DNA from 2 places in the Sphingopyxis sp. Root1497 genome. Region 2 is predicted to be linked to the other one. Evidence: predicted binding sites of a transcription regulator. Region 2 holds the regulator's gene; the other holds the start of a gene.

Region 1 (7,340 bases), on a different contig from region 2:
CATGGCGGCTGAAAAATTCGGTGAACGGGCCGACGATGCCGGCGACGATGCCGGGACGCCCCTCGCGGGTCACCGCGTCGCGGTGTCGCTCGGGCTCGCCGACCCAGAAGGCGGCGATCACGGCCGGCAGGGCGAACAGCGCGCAGGCCAGATAAGCCGCTTCCCACCCCTGTCGTGCCGCCAGAAACAGCGCCAGCCCGCCCGCGCCTGCGGAACCCAGCCGCCAGCCATATTGCGACATGCCCGACCCGACGCCAAGCTGTTCGGGCTTGAGAATCTCGATGCGATAGGCGTCGATGACGACGTCGAACGTCGCGCCGGCAAAGCCGACGAGGACGGCACCGACGGCCATTTCGAACAGCGCGGCGAATTCGCCTTCGTGGCCAAGTCCGAACAATTGCATGAATTGGCCCACCGGCGACCCACCGACGTTGGTTGGATCGACCAGCGCGAGGTTGCCCACCGCGAGCATCACCAGCGCTGCGGTCAGGATCAGCCACGACACGCGCTGACCGAGACGACCGATGACGGGAAGGCGCACCGCATCGACGACCCACGCCCATAGCGGCTTGAGATTATAGACGAGGAACGCGAGCGAAAAGGCGGTGATGGACGATTTCTGAAACCCGTCCTGCGCCAGTCGCGTGGTCAGCGTCGCCCCGATCATCGCAAAGGGAAAGCCCGACGAAATGCCGAGAAGCAAGGCAGCCAGCGGCGCGCGCTGAAGATAGGGGCGGATACTGTCCGACCAGCTCTGGCGCGGCGGCGTCACGGTTTCAGGCTGCAAGCTCGTCTCCCCTTCCCGCCACGCGGAACCTCGAAGACGGGCCTAAAGCCTCGGGGTCAAATTGGAAGCGCCTATTTGGCGGCCCAGCGCTGAACCGTTCGGCTTACGCCGCCTCGGGCCGCCAATATGTCGTCAGCCCGCTCACCTTGCGCGGCGGCGCCTCGTTCTTGCAGCTCATCGCCTCGAGCGCCCGCAGCGCCGCGACCAGCGCCGACGCGCTGTGTGGCTTGTTCAGGCAGGCGAGCGCGATGTCGGCGGCATCCTCGGGGCATTGGCCGGTCACCAGCAGCACCGCGATGCCGCGATCGCGCGCCAGCCGCGCGACGTCGCGCCCGGTCATGTCGCCCGCGAGTCCGAGGTCGAGCACCAGCGCGTCGATCTGTTCGACCGCCATCAGCGCCACCGCCGCCTCACCCGAATCGACCGAGGCGATCACGTCGTAACCGCTGTGTTTCAGGGTCCGCTCATTGTCGAACGCGACCAGCGGGTCATCCTCGATGACCAGCAGCCGCTTAATGCACGACGGGCGGGGCGCGAACAGCATGATGACTCCCTTTATCGGCGACATGACGCGCTGATACCCTTCCTGCAAGCCGGCTTTTGCGCACCATCGACGAAGCGGTGCATTTCCGGCTATGAGCGTGGTCACAGCGCAACACTTTGCCCCGAATAACGACAAGAAAGCCGTTTCCGTTCCCATGAAATCACCCCGCCCTCCCCGATCGGGGCCGCGCACCGCGCGCCCCGCCGACGACAAGCCCGATGCCCTCCGCGGCCGCCGCGCCGCGCGCGTCGCCGCGCCCCCGCGCAAAGCCAAGGATGCCGAGCCCGAGCATGAGGACGGCCCGCAGCGCATCGCCAAGCTGCTCGCCCGCGCTGGCGTCGGATCGCGCCGCGACGTCGAACGCATGGTCGAGGAAGGGCGCATCGCGCTCAACGGCCAGATCGTGGTGCACCCGGCGCCGCTGCTGACCTCGCTGGAAGGGCTGACCGTCGACGGCAATCCGGTCGCCAAGCCGGTCTCGACGCGACTCTATCGTTTTCACAAGCCCGCGGGCTGCATCACCGCGGCGCGCGATCCCAAGGGGCGCAAGACGATCTATGACCTGCTGCCCAAGGGCCTGCCGCGCCTGATGCCCGTCGGCCGCCTCGACTATAATACCGAGGGGCTGCTGCTGCTGACCAACGACGGCGAGTTCAAGCGCCAGCTCGAACTGCCCGCCAGCGGGGTCGAACGCACCTATCGCGCCCGCGCCTTTGGCGAGATCAGCCAGGTCCAGCTCGAGGAACTGGCGATGGGGATCGAGATCGAGGGCGTGCGCTATGGCAAGATCATCGCCAACCTCGAACGCCGCACCGGGCGCAACCAGTGGGTCGAAATGACGCTGACCGAGGGGAAGAATCGCGAAGTGCGCAAGGTGCTCGAACATTTCGGGCTGCAGGTCAGCCGCCTGATCCGCACCCGTTACGGCGAGTTCAGCCTCGAAGGGCTTGGCATGGGCGATGTCGACGTCGTGCCGCGCGACGATCTGTTCAAATTCCGCCGCCACCTCGGTTCGGGCAAGCCCTGATGCGTGTGATTTCGGGAGAATGGCGCGGCCGCAAGCTGATCGCGCCCAAGGGCGATGCGACGCGGCCGACCGCCGACCGCACGCGCGAGACCCTGTTCTCGATGCTCGCGAGCCGCCTCGGCAGCTTCGAAGGGCTCCACGTCGCCGACCTGTTCGCGGGATCAGGCGCGCTCGGCATCGAGGCGCTGTCGCGCGGCGCCGAGCATTGCCTGTTCGCCGAGCAGGATCGCGACGCGCTCGATGCGTTGACGGGCAATCTCGCCGCGCTTGGCGCCGCCGCGCGTGCGGATGTGCGCGCCGGATCGGTGCTCAGCCTCGGCCCGGCGAAACGCAGCTACGACCTGCTGCTGCTCGACGCCCCATACGCCACCGGCGCCGGCAGCGTCGCGCTCGACAAATTGAACCGCCTCGGCTGGATCGCGCCCGAGACCTGGGTTTCGGTCGAAACTGGCGAGAAGGAGGCCGTCGAGGTCGCGGGCTTCGAGATCGATGCCGAACGCAAGGTTGGCAAAGCGAAGCTGACGCTGCTGCGTTCCGTATAGATCCTCCCTGCGGCGTAGCCGTGGGGAGGATTCAGGATGGGCGCCCGCGCACCATCGCCAGCCCGCCGAAACTGATCACTCCGGCGAGCGCGAGATACAGCCCGACCGCCCCGGTGCCGCGCCAGTCGCCGAGCGCCTGCGCGACGATCGGTGCGGCGGCGCCGCCCAAAATGCCGCCGGCGTTGAAGGTCATCGACGCGCCGGTGTAGCGCACCTCGACCGGGAACAGCCCGGTCAGCCAGGCGCCGAGCGGGCCATAGACCAGCCCCATCACGAACAGCGCCGACGCGAGTCCGGCAAAGATCAGCCACCACGATCCCGACGCCAGCGCCGGCCCGAACAGGAAGCCGATCAGGATCGTCGCGCCGCATCCCCAGGTCAGCACTTTCTGCGCGCTCGCCGCGTCGCTCCAGTAACCGGCGACGATAATCCCTACCGCCATGAACAGGATCGCGCCGAGCTGGATCAGCAGGAACTGCTCCTTCGGATAACCGAGCGTCGTCGTGCCATGCGCGAGCGCGAAGCTGGTCGAGAGGTAGAAGATCGCGAAACAGGCGACGACCGCGAAGGTGCCCGCGAGCGTCGGCAGCAGATGATGCTTGACCAGCTCGCCGATCGGCACCCCGACGGGGCGATCCTGTTCGAGCGCCTCGGCGAAATCGGGGGTCTCGCCGATCTTGAGCCGCACCCACAGCCCGAGTCCGACGAGGATCGCCGACAGCAGGAAGGGGATGCGCCATCCCCATGCGGCGAACTCGGCATCGCTCATGCCCAGCCCGAGCAGCAGGAACAGGCCATTCGCCGCGATGAACCCCACCGGCGCGCCCAATTGCGGCACCATGCCGAAACGCGCGCGCCAGCCCGGCGGCGCATTCTCGACCGCGAGCAACGCCGCTCCGCCCCACTCGCCGCCCAGCCCGAAGCCCTGTCCGAAGCGCAGGATGCAGAGCAGCAGCGGCGCGACCCAGCCGACCATCGCATAGGTCGGCAGGAAAGCGATCAGCAGCGTCGAAATGCCCATCAGCATCAGCGACGCGACCAATGTCGATTTGCGCCCGATCCGGTCGCCATAATGGCCGAACACCACCGCCCCGACGGGCCGCGCAAAAAAGGCGAGGCCGAAGCTCATGAAGCTCAGCATCAGCTGCGCCGACGGCGATTCGGACGGAAAGAAGAGCGGCCCGAACACCAAAGCGGCGGCGGTGCCATAGATATAGAAATCGTAGAATTCGACCGCGGTGCCGACGAGGCTCGCGGTCAGGATGCGCCGATGCTTGCGATAGGGTGCCAGATCCATGGGCGAACAACCCCTCCCCTTGTTGATTTTCGCCGCCTTGGGCGCTTTGGGCGGTCGAACGCAAGACCGAATAGATTTCGCGCGCTGGCGCACGACGGCCGCGGCAATCCCCATCGGCGATGGTTGACGTCCGGCCTCGCTCTTCTAAAACGCGCGCAATGCAACTGGCCTATATCAAGGACGAGCCCGGGTTCGAAGCCGGCTTGCGTTTCCAGATATCGCCGCACGTCGAACATTTCGCCAGTCTGGTCTGGAGTTTTCCCTTCGGCGAAATCTTTTGCGCCCCTCTTCGCCGCGCAACCGACCGGTTCGATCCTTATGGGGTGTGCGAAATTCCATCCCCCTGTTGGATCGAAATCGCTCGCGCCGCCGACGAATGGGATAATCGGCTGCGCGCCGACCTCCCGATTCCGGACGATATCCGCCTCTTCGGTGGAGGAGAACTCGCCCAGCTGCTGGAAAATAGCGGAGGTCGACGCCGATGCCTCGACGCGCTCCGGCTGACATCATATTGGCTTCGCAAGGCTGCGGCGGAGTATCCGACGCTCACTTTCTACGGCGTATAGATCCGACGACGTCTACCCGCATCACTGGCCTTTTGCCGGTACCCGCGCCCGCAACCCTTGCAATTCCCGCCCCGACAAAGGCGGCAGCGACGCCGCCGCTTTGCCGTCGCGCAGGCGTTTGCGATCCTTTTCCGACGGCTCGACGCGGCGGACGCGCACCGCGGCATGACCCTGCGCCTTGATGCCGAGTTCCTCGGCCGCGGCGCGCGACAGGTCGATGATCCGGCCCTGCGCAAAGGGGCCGCGATCGTTGACCCGCACGATGATCCGGCGGCCGCTGTCGAGCGCGGTCACCTCGACATAGGTCGGCAGCGGCAGCGTGGTGTGCGCGGCGGTGATCCAGCCGGGCCGGAATGGCTCGCCATTGGCGGTGCGGTTGCCCGATTCGTTGCCGTACCAGCTGGCGTAGCCGACCGCGTCATAACCCGGCGCGGCGGCGGGCACATAGGTGGTGCCGCGAACCGCATAAGCCGGGCCGATCCGCACCGGGGTGTCGCTGACGGCACGGAAATTGCCGCCGGCGCAGGCGGTTAGCAGCAGGGCTGCCGATGCGGGGATCAGGGAACAGGCGCGCATCTGGGTGACGGTAGAGGCGAAGATGGGCGGGATAAAGGGTTGCGTGGGTATTTGGGCGTGGGGAGCGGACGATCCTCCCCGGAACGGGGAGGATCGCTATGTCCGCAACCAAATCCACCCCTCCCCGCTGGACAGCGCGCGCGCTGTTCCCTAATCGTTCGCGCGTGAACGATACCCCTGCCTCGATGCCCGACCTCGCCCGCCCCGATCCCTCGGACCCGCCCTATCTGCGCGGTCTCAACGGCCCGCAGCGCCAGGCGGTGCTGACCACCGAAGGTCCGGTGCTGATGCTCGCCGGCGCGGGCACGGGCAAGACCGCGGCGCTCACCGCGCGGCTCGCCCACATCATCGCGACGCGGCGCGCCTGGCCGTCCGAAATCCTCGCGGTCACCTTCACCAACAAGGCGGCGCGCGAGATGCGCGAGCGGATCGGGCGGATGATCGGTGACGCGGTCGAGGGCATGCCCTGGCTCGGCACCTTCCACAGCATCGCGGCGAAGATGCTGCGCCGCCACGCCGAACTGGTCGGCCTGCAGAGCAATTTCACCATCCTCGACACCGACGATCAACTGCGCGTGCTCAAGCAGCTGATCCAGGCCGAGGGGCTCGACGAGAAGCGCTGGCCGGCGCGCCAGCTCGCGGGACTCATCGACAAGTGGAAGAACCGCGGGCTCGTCCCCGCCGACCTCGATGCCGCCGACAAGGAAGCCTGGGCCGACGGCAAGGGCCAGCATTTTTACGCGCTCTATCAGGCGCGGCTGAAGACGCTCAACGCCTGCGATTTCGGCGACCTGCTGCTCCACATGCTGGTGATCCTCAAGACCCACCGCGACGTGCTCGAACAGTATCAGCAACGCTTCAAATATATCCTCGTCGACGAATATCAGGACACCAACGCCAGCCAATATCTGTGGTTGCGGCTGCTGGCGCAATCGCGCAAGAATATCTGCGTGGTCGGCGACGACGACCAGTCGGTGTACAGCTGGCGCGGCGCCGAGGTCGCGAACATTCTGCGCTTCGACAAGGATTTCCCGGGCGCGACCGTCATCCGCCTCGAACAAAATTACCGCTCGACACCGCAGATCCTCGCCGCCGCCTCGGCGCTGATCGCGCAGAACAGCGGCCGCCTTGGCAAGACCTTGTGGACCGAACTCGAGCCGGGCGACAAGGTCCGCGTCGTCGGCGTCTGGGACGGCCCCGAGGAGGCGCGCCGCGTCGGCGAGGAACTCGAAACGCTCCAGCATCGCCGCGTGTCGCTCGACCGCGCCGCGATCCTCGTCCGCGCCCAGTTTCAGACCCGCGAGTTCGAAGACCGCTTCATCGCGATCGGCATGCCGTACCGCATCGTCGGCGGTTTCCGCTTTTACGAACGCGCCGAAATCCGCGATGCCCTCGCCTATCTGCGCCTCGTCCAGTCGCCCGCCGACGACCTCGCCTTCGAACGCATCGTCAATGTCCCCAAACGCGGCCTCGGCGACAAGGCGATCCAGCGCATCCACCAGTTCGCCCGCGCCGAACGCGCGCCCTTGCTGCAGGCGGCGTCGCAGATCACCGAAACCGACGAACTCACCCCGCAGGCGCGGCGCCAGCTCGCCACGTTCGTCGCGCAGATGCGCGGCTGGCGGACCAAGGCGAACGACCTGTCGCATCCCGAACTCACCCAACTGATCCTCGACGAATCGGGCTATACCGCGATGCTCCAGGCCGACCGCAGCGTCGAAGCCGCGGGCCGCCTTGAAAACCTGTCCGAACTCGTCCGCGCGATGGAGGAATATGACTCGCTCGAGGCGTTCCTCGAACATGTCAGCCTCGTCATGGACCGCGACAATGACGACACGACCGAGACGGTGACGATCATGACGATCCACGCCGCCAAGGGGCTGGAGTTCGACCATGTATTCCTTGCGGGGTGGGAAGACGGCGTGTTTCCGTCGCAGCGCTCGATGGACGAGGGCGGCATCGCCAGCCTCGAGGAAGAGCGCCGCCTCGCCTATGTCGCGA
Region 2 (7,340 bases):
TCGAAATCGCCGCCGCGGCGCAGGCGATGCGCGACCGGCTGATCGCGATCGAGGCCCCTGCGGGCGCGATCGACGTCTGTGGCACCGGCGGCGACGGCCATCATACATTGAACGTCTCGACCGCGGTCGCCATTGTCGTGGCAGCATGCGAGGTTCCGGTCGCAAAGCACGGAAATCGTGCCGCTTCGTCGAAATCCGGTGCCGCCGATACCTTGGAAGCCCTCGGCCTCGACATGGACCGCGCCGACCATATGGCGCAGGAACAGCTTGCCGACCTCGGCATCTGCTTCCTCTTCGCGGGAACGCGGCATCCGGCGATGAAGCGCATCATGCCGATCCGCAAGGCGCTCGGCCGCCGGACCATCTTCAACCTGATGGGCCCGCTCGCCAACCCCGCACGCGTCACGCGCCAGCTCGTCGGCATCGCGCGCCCCGCCTATGTCGCCGTCTATGCCGAGGCGCTGCACCGGCTCGGCACCGAGCATTCGCGCGTCATCTCGGGCGACGAAGGCCTCGACGAACTGTCGCTCGCGGGCGGCAACGAAGTCGCGGTGGTCACCCCCGAAGGCGTCGTCATGCAGCGCAGCCACGCCGCCGACGCGGGCCTGCCGACACACCCGCTCGAGGAACTGCGCGGCGGCGACGCCGCTTTCAATGCGCGCGCGCTGCGCGGCCTGCTCCAGGGCGAACCCGGTGCCTATCGCGACGCCGTGCTCTACAACGCCGCCGAGGCCCTCCTCGTCGCGGGCGCGGTCCGAACGCGGACCGAAGGCGTCGAGGAAGCCGCCGAAGCGATCGACAAGGGCCTCGCCAACGCACTGCTCGACTGCTGGATCGCTTACAAATGAACAAGCTCACCCAAATCCTCGCCACCAAGGCCGAAGAGGTCGCCGAGCGCCGCCAGTCGCGCACGATGGCCGATCTCGACGCCATCGACGCCGGCCCGGTGCGCGGTTTCGCCGCCGCGCTGCAGGCAAAGATCGACGCCGGCTGCTTCGCGCTGATCGCCGAAATCAAGAAAGCTTCGCCGTCCAAGGGACTGATTCGCGAAGATTTCGATCCCGCCGACCACGCTCGTGCTTATCAGGCCGGCGGCGCGGCGTGCCTCTCGGTGCTCACCGACGCGCCTTATTTCCAGGGGCATGAGGAATTTCTGATCGCCGCGCGCACCGCGTGCGACCTGCCGGTGCTGCGCAAGGATTTCATGATCGATCCCTGGCAGGTCGCCGAAGCACGCTCGATCGGCGCCGACGCGATCCTGATCATCGTCGCCGCACTGGAAGACGCCGAGATGCAGGCCATCGAGGCCGCGGCGATCGAACGCGGCATGGATGTCCTCGTCGAGGTCCATGACGAAGCCGAGCTAAGCCGCGCGCTGACCGCGCTCCAGTCGCGCCTGATCGGCGTCAACAACCGTGATTTGCGGACGTTCGAGACCGACCTCGCGGTCACCGAACGCCTCGCGAAGCTGGTTCCGGCCGGCACCCTGCTCGTAGGCGAAAGCGGCATCGCCACCCACGCCGACTGCCAACGCCTCGCGGCCAGCGGCGTGAAGACCTTCCTCGTCGGTGAAAGCCTGATGCGACAGGCGGATGTGGCCGCGGCGACGAAAGCGTTGCTGGAGGGGTAGTGTCTGCTTTGGGGTGGGGAGCGGACATTCCGCCACGACCCGTTCCCCGGCGAAGGCCGGGGTCCAGAGCAGTATGACGCCCTGGACCCCGGCCTTCGCCGGGGATCAGCTCTTCTATGCCCCCTTCCGCCCGGAACCGGTTTTCGTAACCCGCAGCAGAACCAGCTCGCCCCCCATCACCGACCGGTATCCTATACGAACCGGTAATATCTCGCCGGTTACAGCAGGCGGTTACAAGAACCGGATCGACACCGGGAACCAGGGAAAGAAGGATGGCGGGAATCAATCGGCTATCATGGCTTTTGGCGCTGCCGATGGCCGCCCCGTTGCTGGGTCAGGCGGCATCGGCGCAGGAAAGTGGCTCGGCCCAAGCGGCCGAATGGCCGAAAACCATGTATCAATGTCGTCACCGCGCGCCCCTCGACGGCTTCGGCGGCACGCTCGAATTCGACACGCTGTACACTGAAGCGGGCGCGATCTTTTCCGAAAGCGGCCGATGGACGTCCGATTATCTACCCAGGCGCGCCCCGCCCCTCCCGGCCGGCCTGATGGCGGAACAGTCCATCATCCTCCCCGCCGGACAGCCAAGCGGCATGACGGTCATGATCGAATGGCCCGGCGGCAATGTCTGGGACAAGACGCCTACGCCCGATCCGTCTGCCAAAGCGATGATCCGCATCGTCAATATCGACGGCGTCGCCCGGTCGATGCGGAAAAAGGAGCGCTGGCACCAATCGGTCGTGGTCCGCAACAGCGAAGTCCTCCCCTACGCGAACGGCAATGACCGCATGCTTTTCCTCAGCCCGCTCGAACCCGCGCTGATCAGCAATTATGGCGATACCTCCAACATGGACCTGACGATGCCGGTCGCGAACCTCCTGGCTTGGGGCAGCGGGCTCGAAGCGCTGACGGTCTTCGATATATTCGTCGAACCCCGGAAATATGACCCGCATAGTTTTCCCAACGGACCCGCCGGACCGATGCGGGTCGTCGGCGAATATCACATCGACATGACCGCGCTCGCCGCAGGCTTCGACAAGATCCGTGCCGAGCACCGGTGGTGGCGCGCCGGCCTCGCCGATTTCAAGACGCGCTGCGAAGCGACGCAGGTGTCGGACCCATCGCTGGAAATCATCGTTACCTGACCGCCTGTCATTATCTCTCCTTGCCTTTCCTCCGCAGCGTTGCTTGGCTTCATCGCCATGACCCAACGCCCGACTCATCTCGACGAAAGCGGCGCCGCCCATATGGTCGACGTCGGCGCCAAGCCCGCAACCGCGCGCCGCGCCGTCGCCACCGGCCGCATCACCATGTCCCCTGCAGCGCTCGAAGCCATCCGCACCGGCAACGCGCCCAAGGGCGACGTCCTCTCGACCGCGCGCATCGCCGGGATCATGGGCGCCAAGCGCACCGCCGACCTCATCCCGCTCTGCCATCCTCTCGCGCTCACCAAGGTCGGCGTCGAGTTCGAATGGGAGGAAACCGGCATTTCGGTCACCGCGACCGCCGCGACCACGGGGCCGACGGGGGTCGAGATGGAGGCGCTCACCGCCGCCTCGGTCGCGCTGCTCACCCTCTACGACATGGCGAAGGCGCTCGACCGCGCGATGGTGCTCGGCGATATCCGCCTGCTCGAAAAGAGCGGCGGCCGCTCGGGCGACTGGCACGCCGAATGAGCAAGCTGCTCCCCGTCGAGGAGGCGCAGGCACGCCTGCTCGCGCTCCGCACGCCGCTTCCTCCAGAAAATATCGCCTTTTCCGAATCGCTTGGCCGATATCTTTCGCACGATATCATCGCATTGCGCGACCAGCCTGCGGCGCCGCTTTCGGCGATGGACGGTTATGCGATCCGTTTCGCCGACCTGCCGGGACCATGGACGATCATCGGCGAGGTCGCCGCAGGCTCCGCGCCCGTCCTGCCCCTCGGCGCGCGTCAGGCGATCCGCATCTTCACCGGCGCGATGGTCCCCCACGACGCCGACACGGTCATCCTGCAGGAAGATGTCGCCGCCGACGGCACGGTCCTGACGCTGACCGGCGATGGCCCGGAGGCCCAGGGCGCCCATATTCGCGACCGCGCCAGCGACTTCGCTACCGGCGCCACGCTCGTCGCCGCCGGAACCCGGCTCAACGCCGGTGCGATCGCCGCGGCGATCATGGGTGGCGACGCGCAGCTTGTGGTCGGCGCCCGCCCGCGTGTCGCGATCCTCACCACCGGCGACGAACTCGTCCAGCCGGGCCGTGCGCTCGCGCCCGGCCAGATCCCCGACAGCAACGGCACGATGCTCGCCGCGATGCTCGCCGCCGAGCCCGCCGTGGTCAGCATCCCGCTCCACATCCGCGACGACCGTGAAATTTTATCCAAGGTATTAAAAGACCTGGCGCGACGTCACGACGTCATCGTCACCGTCGGCGGCGCCTCGGTCGGCGATCACGACCATGTCCGCGGCGCGCTCGACGATGCCGGCGGGCGGCTCGATTTCTGGAAGATCGCGATGCGCCCCGGCAAGCCGCTGATCGCGGGCACGCTCGGCGACGCGCTGCTGCTTGGCCTGCCCGGCAACCCCTCGTCGGCCTTCGTTACTGCGACCCTGTTCCTGCTCCCCCTCGTCCGCCATCTCGCCGGCGCGCGAGCCCCGCTCCCGCAACTGCGCAGGGCCCCGCTCGCGGCCCCCCTCGGCCCCGGCGGCGCGCGACGCGACTATTTGCGCGGACGGATCGACGACGGCCTTCTCTCGCCCTTCGACGGACAGGACAGCGGCCGCACCTTTCCGCTCGCTGCGGCGAATGCGCTCGTCATCCGCGAGATCGGTGCGCCGTCCCGCGCGGCGGGCGACGCGGCGGATTATATCGACATCGCTTGACAAGTTCGCTTCTGTTCCATTATCGTTCTCCTTATGTCCGAAACCGGCATCATGGAGAACGCCCGATGTTGACCGCCAAGCAGCATGAACTGCTCCACTTCATCCAGCAAAAGCTCGACGCGAGCGGCATCTCGCCGTCGTTCGAGGAGATGAAGGAGGCGCTCGGGCTCAAGTCCAAATCGGGAATCCACCGCCTGATCAGCGCGCTCGAGGAGCGCGGCTTCCTCCGCCGCCTCCCCAACCGCGCCCGCGCGCTCGAGGTCGTCAAGCTTCCCGAGGGCGGCAAGGCGGCCGTCAGCACCGATCGCGACAATGTCGTGCCGCTGCGCAAGCCCGCCCCCGCGATGCGTCCGATCGCCGCGAACGACATCGTCGAGGTTCCGCTCCACGGCAAGATCGCCGCGGGTGTGCCGATCGAGGCGTTCGAAAATCATGACAATCTCGCGGTCCCCGCGGCGCTGCTCGGCTCAGGCGAACATTATGCGCTCGAAGTGTCGGGCGACTCGATGGTCGAGGCCGGCATCTTCGACGGCGATTATGCGCTGATCCAGAAGGTCAGCACCGCGCGCGAGGGCGATATCGTCGTCGCGCTCGTCGACGGGCAGGATGCGACGCTCAAATATTTCCGCCGCGAGGGCAAGATGATCCGTCTCGATCCCGCGAACAGTGCCTATGAGCCGCAGCGCTACGCCGCCGAGCGCGTCATCGTGCAAGGGAAGTTGTCGGGACTGCTTCGTCGTTACCACTGACCTGCGGCGGGCGGCGCCACATATGCTCGTCGCCCGCGCCTAACGCCGTCACCGCGCGCGGCCGCTCACCGAGGTAAAGCGCCAGCCCGCCGGTCTGCGGCAGCGTATCGCGATCGATCGTCAGCCAGCGGCCGGCGCATTCGCGCGGCAACCAGCGTTCGCTGATCACCACATCGGCGGCGGCGCACGCCGCCGCCATGTCCGCCCCCTCGATCCGGTCGCGCCCGCGCGCCGCGAGGATGGTGCGGCCATCCTGCGTCCAGCGACAGAAATCGCGGTTGCAGGCGACATGATCGAGGTCGGTGAGCGCGGCGAGCGGCGCATCGATCCCCGCCGCCTCGGCCACCGCGTCGCGCACATAATCCCCCGCCCGCTCACGCAGCAACGCATAGCTGCCGTCGGGTTGCGCCGCGGCGATATGCTTGCCGTCGCCGGTAATCAGCACATCGGGCCGCGGCTGGGCGAGCAGGACGGCCATGCCGAGGACCAGCGGAACCGCCCCCGCCCAGCGCCAGCGCGTCCGCCACAGCAGCAGCCATATCCCGCCGAAGATCGCGAGTCCGAAACCCCAGGGCGGAAACACCGGCAGCGTCGCCACCGCGCCGGGCGCCTCGGCGACGCTGTGCGCGAGCCAGATCAGTCCGTTCAGCGCCTGCTCGGCGACCCACCAGAAGGGCGCACCGAGCCCGACGCTGTCGAACAGCAAAGCCAGCGCCTCGGCGGGCATGATGACAAAGGTCGTCAGCGGGATCGCGACGACATTGGCGAGCGCGCCATAGAGCCCCGCCTTGTGGAAATGGAACAGCGCAATCGGCGCGAGCGCGACCTCGACCGCGAGCCCGGTGATCACCAGTCCCGCGACCCCGCGTCCCAGGCGAAACACCCATGGCTCCTCGCGCCGCGCCATGAACCGCTGCATCGCGCGGCTTTCGTGCAGCGCGACGATCGCGGTGATCGCCGCGAAACTCAGCTGGAAACTCGGCCCCGCCAGCGACTCGGGACGCCAGATCAGCACGATCAGCGCGCCCGCCGCGACCAGCCGCAGCGTCAGCGCCTCGCGCCCGAGCAGGAACGCGATCAGCACCAGCAGCGCGGCGATGAACGAGCGCAAGGTCGGCACCTCGGCCCCCGCGAGCAGCGTATATCCCCCGCCAGCGAGTGCCGCGACCGCCGCCGCCAGCGGCAGCACATAGCCCGCCAGCGCCAGCCGCCGACTGAGCGCGAGCAGGCTCATCGCGATCAGCATCGCAAAGGTCACCACCGCGGTCACATGCAGTCCGCTGATCGACAGCAGATGCGCCAGCCCGCTCCGCCGCATCGCCTCCTCGTCGGCCTCGCTGATCGCGCCGCGATCGCCCGCGACGAGCGCGGCGGCGATCCCCCCCGCCGATCCGTCGATCTGCCCGTGGATATGATCGCTCAGCCGCGCCCGCAGCGTCTGCACGCCGTCCCCCGCGCCCGGCGCCCGCCCGATGTCGCCGAGCACCGTACCGACCGCGCCGATCCGGTCGAACCAGGCGCGCTGCGCGAAATCATAGCCGCCGGGCAGGCTCGCGGTCGGCGGCGGCATCAGCCGCGCGCGCAGCCCGATCGCCTCGCCCGGCGCGATGCCCTTGCCCTGTTCGCCCGCCGCGGTGATCCGCAACCGCGGCGGCAGATCGGGTCGCTTCAGTGGCCGCACGATCAGCCGGACCTGGTCCTTCGCCGGCAGCGGCTCGACGCTTTCGACGCTCGCCGAAAATTCGGTTACCACCGGCAGCGCCAGCACGGGCGCCGACACCCATAGTGCTCGCCCCCACACGAGCAACAACCCCAGCGCCATCACCGCGCATCCGACGACGACCGCGCGCCCGAACCGGCGTTGCCAGCCGATCAGCAGCCCGGCGAGCGCCCCGGCGCCCAACACCAGCAACAGCCCGATCCAGTGGGTCCGGGTGGGCAGCGCGAACCAGGCGGCGATCCCCGCGCCGAGCGCGACCGGCAGCCAAAGCGCGATCCGTTCGCGCTCGGCATCGAGCCGCGCCTCGACCGACTCGCCCACCCGCCGCACCATCGCCGCCGCGCGCAAACCAATGGGCGTTTGAAGCGGCCTTGTCGC

The links. The regulator LexA, encoded in region 2, represses DNA repair genes until DNA is damaged. The targets are predictions, from matches to a motif close to GTTCCNCNCTTGTTCT.
Region 1: ASD67_RS22360 (ATP-dependent helicase) is a predicted target of LexA. The motif match lies at 5,485-5,500, and genes of this name have one in related genera.

Annotation. Positions count from the first base shown of each region.
Region 1 covers NZ_LMGF01000005.1:1,651,197-1,658,536, forward strand. The annotation lists gene ASD67_RS22325 (MFS transporter) at 1-787, opposite strand, end outside; gene ASD67_RS22330 (response regulator) at 891-1,331, opposite strand; gene ASD67_RS22335 (pseudouridine synthase) at 1,486-2,358, shown strand; gene rsmD (16S rRNA (guanine(966)-N(2))-methyltransferase RsmD) at 2,358-2,900, shown strand; gene ASD67_RS22345 (MFS transporter) at 2,932-4,197, opposite strand; gene ASD67_RS22350 (hypothetical protein) at 4,356-4,763, shown strand; gene ASD67_RS22355 (septal ring lytic transglycosylase RlpA family protein) at 4,785-5,339, opposite strand; gene ASD67_RS22360 (ATP-dependent helicase) at 5,525-7,340, shown strand, end outside.
Region 2 covers NZ_LMGF01000004.1:312,049-319,388, forward strand. The annotation lists gene trpD (anthranilate phosphoribosyltransferase) at 1-848, shown strand, start outside; gene trpC (indole-3-glycerol phosphate synthase TrpC) at 845-1,630, shown strand; gene ASD67_RS13040 (hypothetical protein) at 1,903-2,775, shown strand; gene moaC (cyclic pyranopterin monophosphate synthase MoaC) at 2,833-3,306, shown strand; gene ASD67_RS13050 (molybdopterin molybdotransferase MoeA) at 3,303-4,493, shown strand; gene lexA (transcriptional repressor LexA) at 4,559-5,242, shown strand; gene ASD67_RS13060 (ComEC/Rec2 family competence protein) at 5,196-7,295, opposite strand.